Regions from separate parts of the Streptomyces sp. NPDC045470 genome, predicted to be linked through region 2. Evidence: riboswitches for the same ligand, from Rfam matches in the RefSeq annotation. Region 2 holds a riboswitch; each other region holds the start of a gene.
What was found. A riboswitch is a leader RNA that binds a small molecule or an ion and turns the genes downstream of it on or off. The one in region 2 is predicted to bind cobalamin.
Positions count from the first base shown of each region.

Region 1: another riboswitch for cobalamin. It lies ahead of metE (5-methyltetrahydropteroyltriglutamate--homocysteine S-methyltransferase); the one in region 2 lies ahead of AB0A97_RS00315 (cobalamin biosynthesis protein).
Region 3: another riboswitch for cobalamin. It lies ahead of AB0A97_RS02850 (prenyltransferase/squalene oxidase repeat-containing protein); the one in region 2 lies ahead of AB0A97_RS00315 (cobalamin biosynthesis protein).

Region 1 covers NZ_JBEZAN010000022.1:107,544-109,797, reverse strand. The annotation lists gene AB0A97_RS36265 (cupin domain-containing protein) at 1-309, opposite strand, end outside; cobalamin riboswitch at 737-896, shown strand; gene metE (5-methyltetrahydropteroyltriglutamate--homocysteine S-methyltransferase) at 1,081-2,254, shown strand, end outside.
Region 2 covers NZ_JBEZAN010000001.1:62,623-64,876, forward strand. The annotation lists gene AB0A97_RS00305 (inorganic phosphate transporter) at 1-344, shown strand, start outside; gene AB0A97_RS00310 (hypothetical protein) at 382-627, shown strand; cobalamin riboswitch at 795-945, shown strand; gene AB0A97_RS00315 (cobalamin biosynthesis protein) at 1,076-2,083, shown strand; gene AB0A97_RS00320 (cobyric acid synthase) at 2,115-2,254, shown strand, end outside.
Region 3 covers NZ_JBEZAN010000001.1:660,499-662,752, forward strand. The annotation lists gene AB0A97_RS02845 (MBL fold metallo-hydrolase) at 1-847, shown strand, start outside; cobalamin riboswitch at 982-1,117, shown strand; gene AB0A97_RS02850 (prenyltransferase/squalene oxidase repeat-containing protein) at 1,324-2,254, shown strand, end outside.

The DNA.
Region 1 (2,254 bases), on a different contig from region 2:
CGTGTCGGTGAGGGCGTTGCCGTCCTGGTAGTGGATGACGTCACCGCCGGGCTCCCAGAACGCTTCCCCGGCGCGGACGATCCGCTCCGGCTCACCTTCCAGTTCGAAGCGCATCTCGCCCTCCAGCACGTACCCGAAGGCCGGCCCTGGGTGGCGGTGCGGCGGGGCACCCTGGTCGCCGGGCGGGTACTCGATCTGGACGGTCGACACGTGCGCGCCCTCCGGGATGGCGGGCGGGACGACCTCTTGCAGCACGGTGAGCGCGGACTTCCATGCCTCCGAGGGCGGGTGTTCGTGGGTGCCGGGCATGGCGGGTCCTCCTTCTGCGGTGCCGATGCCGGCGCCGGTGCCTGTGCCGGTATCGGTAGCGATGGCGGTGCCGCCCCGGTGTGCGGTGCCGGCCCCCCGGTGTACGGCACCAGGCCTCGGCGAACGGCCCGCCGGTAAGCGGCCCGGCCGGGAGATGTCCCATTGTTCAGACCCCCGGCATGCCCGGTGAGCGCCGATCCGGACACATCCGGGACGCCGTACGGAGCCTCGGCCCCGCCCGTCCGACCCGGCTCCGCCCGTCCCCGTCCCCGCCGTCCCGCCCGGCTCCGCCCCCGCCCGCCCCCACCCCTCCCCCCCGTGTCCCATCTCACGTACCACCATGTGAACAAGGGTGTCCCTACCGGGTGCGACCGATCTACGCTGTCCGGTGCAGCTGGTTCGCCCTGCCCGCCAGGCAGGCGCGTCGTAAGAGGGAACCCGGTGGGAATCCGGGACTGCCCCGCAGCGGTGAGCGGGAACGACCGCCGTCATACGCACTGGATCCGGGCCGCGGATCCGGGAAGCGACGGCCAATAGGTGTCCGCCGGACGATGGTCCGGCAGGCGTGCCCGCGAGTCCGAAGACCTGCCCGTTGCCCGCGCGCGTCCGTACGTGCGCGGACCTTCCGGTGACCTCGAGGGCGGGTCGGCGACCACAGCAGGCGGGCATGGGTGCCGTTCGGCGCCGGGTGGCCCGTCCGGTGCGTCATTCCTTCGCGTTCTCGTCCCGTCACCGGGCTCGGAGAAGATCACGCTCGCGAAGGAGAGTTCCGTGACAGCGAAGCCCGCAGCCGCGGCAGCACGGGCCACCGTGTACGGCTACCCCCGCCAGGGACAGCACCGGGAACTGAAGAAGGCCGTCGAGGGGTACTGGAAGGGCCGCGTCACCGCGGACGCCCTCCGGGAGACCGCGAAGGACCTGCGCCGTTCCAACTGGCAGCAGCTGGCCGACGCCGGCATCCACGAGGTGCCGACCGGTGACTTCTCGTACTACGACCATGTGCTGGACACCAGCGTCATGGTCGGCGCTGTCCCGGAACGCCACCGCGCCGCCGTCGAGGCCGACGCCCTGGACGGCTACTTCGCGATGGCGCGCGGGACGCAGGACGTGGCGCCGCTGGAGATGACCAAGTGGTTCGACACCAACTACCACTATCTCGTGCCCGAGTTGGGGCCTGACACCGTCTTCTCCACCGACTCCGCCAAGCAGGTCGGCGAGGTGCGGGAGGCACTCGCGCTCGGTCACACCCCGCGCCCGGTCCTCGTCGGCCCGGTCACCTACCTCCTGCTGTCCAAGCCGGCCCCCGGTGTGGCCGCCGACTTCGACCCGCTGACCCTGCTCGACCGGCTCCTGCCCGTCTACGCGGAGGTACTGGCGGACCTGCGCGCGGCCGGCGCCGAGTGGGCGCAGTTGGACGAGCCCGCCCTGGTGCAGGACCGCACCCCGGCCGACCTCAACGCCGCCGAGCGCGCCTACCGCGTCCTCGGTACGCTCGCCGACCGCCCGAAGCTGCTGGTCGCCTCGTACTTCGACCAGCTCGGCGAGGCCCTGCCGGTACTCGCCAAGGCGCCCGTCGACGGTCTCGCGCTGGACTTCACCGAGGCCGCGGCGGGCAACCTGGACGCGCTCGCCGCCGCCGGCGGCCTGCCCGGCAAGCGGCTGGTCGCCGGAGTCGTCAACGGCCGCAACATCTGGATCAACGACTACGAGAAGTCGCTGGCCACGCTCGGTACGCTGCTGGGTCTGGCCGACCGGGTCGACGTGGCCGCCTCCTGCTCGCTGCTGCACGTGCCGCTGGACGCCACCGCCGAGCGGGACATCGACCCGCAGGTCCTGCGCTGGCTCGCGTTCGCCCGGCAGAAGACCGCCGAGGTCGCCACGCTCGCCCGCGGCCTCGCGCAGGGCACCCACACGATCGCCGCCGAACTGGCCGCCAACCGCGCCG
Region 2 (2,254 bases):
CGGACCAGGGCGACTGGGGCATCGCGACCGTCGCCGTGCTGGCTCTCGCCGTCTGCGGCGCGATCTGGATGGCCTCCCGGCGCAAGCCGGTGGACCACACCAACGTCAACGAGGGCCCGGCCGCCGAGCCCGCCGGTGTCGTCACCGCCGCCCTGCAGACCGTCTCGCCGCCGCCCGCGGGCCCGGTCGCGGCGGGCGCGGCCGCCATCCCGGCCCCCGCGGTGGCCGCGGCCCGGATCGCGGACCCGGTCGGTGCCGCCCCGGTGATCGCCGCCCCGGTGGCCGCCCACCCGCACGAGCAGCGCGCCCGGCGCCGCGCCAAGGCCGGTTCGGCCGCCGGCTGACCCGGCCGCACGGCTCCCACGGAGGAACGAGAACGCAATGAGCATCGACTGGGCAGCTCTCGGCCAGGTCTTCGGCGTCACGCTGTTCGTGACGGTCGGGATCGTGGGCCTGTTCACCCTCGGCATCGTCGGCACGTCCCGCAAGCCGCAGCAGGAGGGGACGCCGGTGACCGCCGACGGGCCCGCCGCTTCCGGCGGGGCGGCGCGGGCCGGGGCGTACGCCTGCTTCGCGCTGTGCGCGGCGGCCGTGGCGTACGGGATCTACCTGATCGTGGCCGCCTGAGCCACGGCACGGCACCCCGGGCGTCCGGTGGCCGCGGCATCCCCGCCGCGGCCACCGGACGCCTGTGTCCTGGGACACAGGCACTGCCGCCGCCCCGCACCGCAGGTCAAGCGTGAGTTGACGGGCTTGGCGGAGCGTGGTGGACTGCCGGAGCCAATCGGCGACAGATGAGGAAGTCCGGTGAGAATCCGGCGCGGTCCCGCCACTGTCACCGGGGAGCGCCCCTCCACCAAGGGCCACGGTCCGCGTCCCGCGACGCAGGTTCCCGTACGGACTGGAAGGCCGGGGGAAGCGCCGATCCGGGGAGCCAGGAGACTCTCGTCGCCGTACCCGTCGAGCCAGGGCGCGGACCCTGAGTGAGGACCTACCGCCATGCCCGGCCGCAGTGCGCAATCTGCTGGACGTACCCCCACGCCATCCCTCCGAGGCGCGACGGCGGTCTGATCCGATGCGTGCCGAACACGCCGGCTACGCGTGCGGCGCGGCCCTGGGTTTCCTCGGCGACCTGGTCGTGGGCGACCCCCGGCGCGGTCATCCCGTGGCCGCCTTCGGGCGGGCCGCGGCCGCAGTGGAACGCCGTCTGTGGCGCGACCACCGCGGGACCGGCGCCCTGCACACCGCGCTGCTCGCGGGCGGCACCGCCGCCGGTGCCGCGCTGCTCGACCGCGCCGTACGCCGCTCCCCCGCCGCCTTCCCCGCATCCGTCGCACTGACCGCCGCCGCCACCTGGGCCGTCCTGGGCGGCACCTCGCTGGGCCGCGAGGCGCGGGCCGTCGGCGGTGCGCTCGCGGCGGGCGACCTGGACGTGGCGCGCGAGCGGCTGCCGCACCTGTGCGGGCGCGACCCGCAGGCCCTGGACGGGCAGCAGATGGCGCGCGCGGTGGTCGAATCCGTCGCCGAGAACACCTCGGACGCGGTGGTCGGCGCCCTGGTCTGGGGCGCGGCCGCCGGTGTGCCGGGACTGCTGGCCTTCCGGGCCGTGAACACGCTGGACGCGATGGTGGGGCACAAGTCGCCACGCCACCGCCGCTTCGGGTGGGCCTCGGCCCGGCTCGACGACGTGGCCGGTTACCCCGGCTCCCGGCTGACCGCCGCGCTGGCGGTGCTGGCGGGCCCGGACCGGCGGGGCGCGTGGCGCGCCTGGCGCCAGGACGGCCCGTCCCACCCGAGCCCCAACGCGGGCCCGGTGGAGGCGGCGTTCGCCGGGGCGCTGGGGGTGCGGCTGGGCGGCACCCTGGCGTACGGCGGCCGGGTCGAGCACCGGCCGGTGCTCAACGGCGACGCGGGCCGGCCGGTCGCGGTGCCGGACATCGAGCGGGCCGTGGCCCTGTCGCGCCGGGTGAGCGCGCTGGCCCTGGCGGCCACGGTCGCGGGCCGGCTGGCGGCGGGGGCTGTACGGCGAACCCGTACAGCCGGAGCGGTACGACGATCCCGTACAGCCAGGAGGGCCAAGTGAGCAGCGGAGTGCGGACGGCGAGGAGTGCCACGTGAACGGACCGGGTCAAGCACCGCTCGGCGGCGGGCTGCTGGTGGCGGGCACCACGTCCGACGCGGGCAAGAGTGTGGTGACGGCGGGCATCTGCCGCTGGCTGGCCCGCAAGGGAATCAAGGTGGCGCCCTTCAAGGC
Region 3 (2,254 bases), 600 kb from region 2:
CACCGGTCTGCACGGCGTCCTCGTCACGCACCACCATCCCGACCACCACGGCCTGTCCGCCCGCGTACGGGAGGCGTCCGGCGCGTGGATCGCCATGCACGCGGCGGACGCCGCCGTCGTACGCCGCACCCGGGCGGCCGAACCCGGCCGGTGGCTGGACCACCTGATCGCCAAGCTGGCCGCGGCCGGCGCGCCCGACAGTCACCTGACGCCCCTGCGTCAGGTGCGCGCCAAGGAGCCGGTGCGTGACCTCCCCGGGCAGCGGGCGGCACTGCCCGACCGCGAGATCGAACCCGGCGCACTCCTCGATCTGCCCGGCCGCCGGCTGCGCGCCGTCTGGACGCCCGGCCACACGCCCGGCCATGTGTGCCTGCACCTGGAGGAGGAGCACCCGGCCCGGCGGCCGGGGCACGGCCGGCTCTTCTCCGGTGACCACCTGCTGCCGGGCATCAGCCCGCACATCGGGCTCTACGAGGACCCGGACGACGCGACACCCGGCGACCCCCTCGGTGACTACCTGGCCTCCCTGGAACGCGTCGCCCGGCTGGCACCCGCCGAAGTGCTCCCCGCCCACCAGCACGCCTTCACGGACGCGGCCGGCCGGGTGCGCGAACTGCTCGCCCACCACGAGGAGCGGCTGGCCGGGCTGCGCGCGCTGCTCGCCGTACCCCGCACGCCGTGGCAGCTCGCCGAGGCCATGGAGTGGAACCGGCCGTGGGAGCGCATCCCGTACGCGTCGCGCACCATCGCGGTCGCGGAGGCGGAGGCGCATCTGCGGCGGCTGGTGCGGCTGGGGCTGGCGGAGGCGGTGCCGGGGGCGGAGCCGGCGGAGTACCGGGCGGTGTGAGGGAGCAGGACGGGTGGCTCCGGGGCCGGGCGGCGCGCGGCAGGCGGGAAGGTGACGGCAGGCCCTGGCGGTCCGGGTGCGGCGGCGCCTCCCGGGCCCGTACCCGGGACTCGCCCGGACCGCCGGTTAAGGTGTGCGAGACAATTTCATCCCGTGCCCGATCGGGGGAAGCCGGTGGAAATCCGGCGCTGACCCGCAACCGTGATCCGGGACGTACGTCCGCCGTACACCCGCCGAGCCGGAGCACCCGCTGGGGCACGACCAAGGCTCCCGCCACCGGAAGGCCGCGCCTCCTCGCGCGGGCGCCCGGTGCGCGGCACCGTCGAGGTATGCGGAGCTGAGCCCGGTGCCACCGCGGCCGGTCGTCGACCGGCGGAGGGCGGGGCGTCCGAGTGCGGCTGCGCACCCACCGCAGCACCCACCACCGGCCCACCGCGGACCCACCGCAGCGACCTGACCCGAGAGGCACCGACCCGATGGCCACCACGGCTTCCCAGGCTTCCCTGGCTCCCAGGGCTTCCACGGCCCCCACCTTCGCCGCCCTGGCGCGCCGCGCCGCCGCGGCGCTGGCCGGGGCCGCCGTGCTGTGCGCGGCCGGTGCCCCCGTGGCGGCCGCCGACTCCCCCGCACCCGCCGCGCAGGCGTCGAAGCTGCCCGACGGGCTGTACGGCACCAAGGACCCGAAGTTCGACGGCGTGTGGCGGCAGTCGCTCGCCCTCCTCGCGCAGCGCACCGCCGGTGTGCGTCCGTCGGTGACGGGCGTCGACTGGCTCGCCGGGCAGCAGTGCTCCGACGGCGCCTTCAGCGCCTACCGCGCCGACCCGGCCACGGCGTGCGACGACAAGACGATGCGGGACACCAACCAGACGGGTGCCGCGGTGCAGGCGCTGGCCGCGCTCGGCGGGCACGACGACGCCGTGCAGAAGGCCGTGAAGTGGCTGAAGTCGGTACAGAACGACGACGGCGGCTGGCCGTCGATGAGCGGCTCGCCCAGTGACGCCAACTCCACCTCCGTGGTGATCGGCGCGCTCAAGGCGGCGGGTCAGAAGCCGGAGTCCGTGCAGAAGGGCGGCAAGTCCCCGTACGACGCACTGGTCACCTTCCAGCTGGGCTGCGACGCGAAGGAAGGGGAGCGCGGCGCGTTCGCCTTCCAGCCCGAGGACGGCAAGCTGGCCCCGAACGCGGACGCCACGGCCGCCGCCGTGCTCGGCGGGCTGGGCGACGGCTTCGTGGTCGACCCGGCGGGCAAGGACGTCAACGCGCCGGTCAAGCCCCTGAAGTGCGACGGCGGCGCGGCGGACAAGGACGCGCGGCGGGACCCGAAGCAGGCCGCCGAGGGCGGTGCCGCCTACCTGGCCGCGGTGCTCGGCGCCAACGGCCAGCACCTGAAGTCCGCGATGCCCGGCG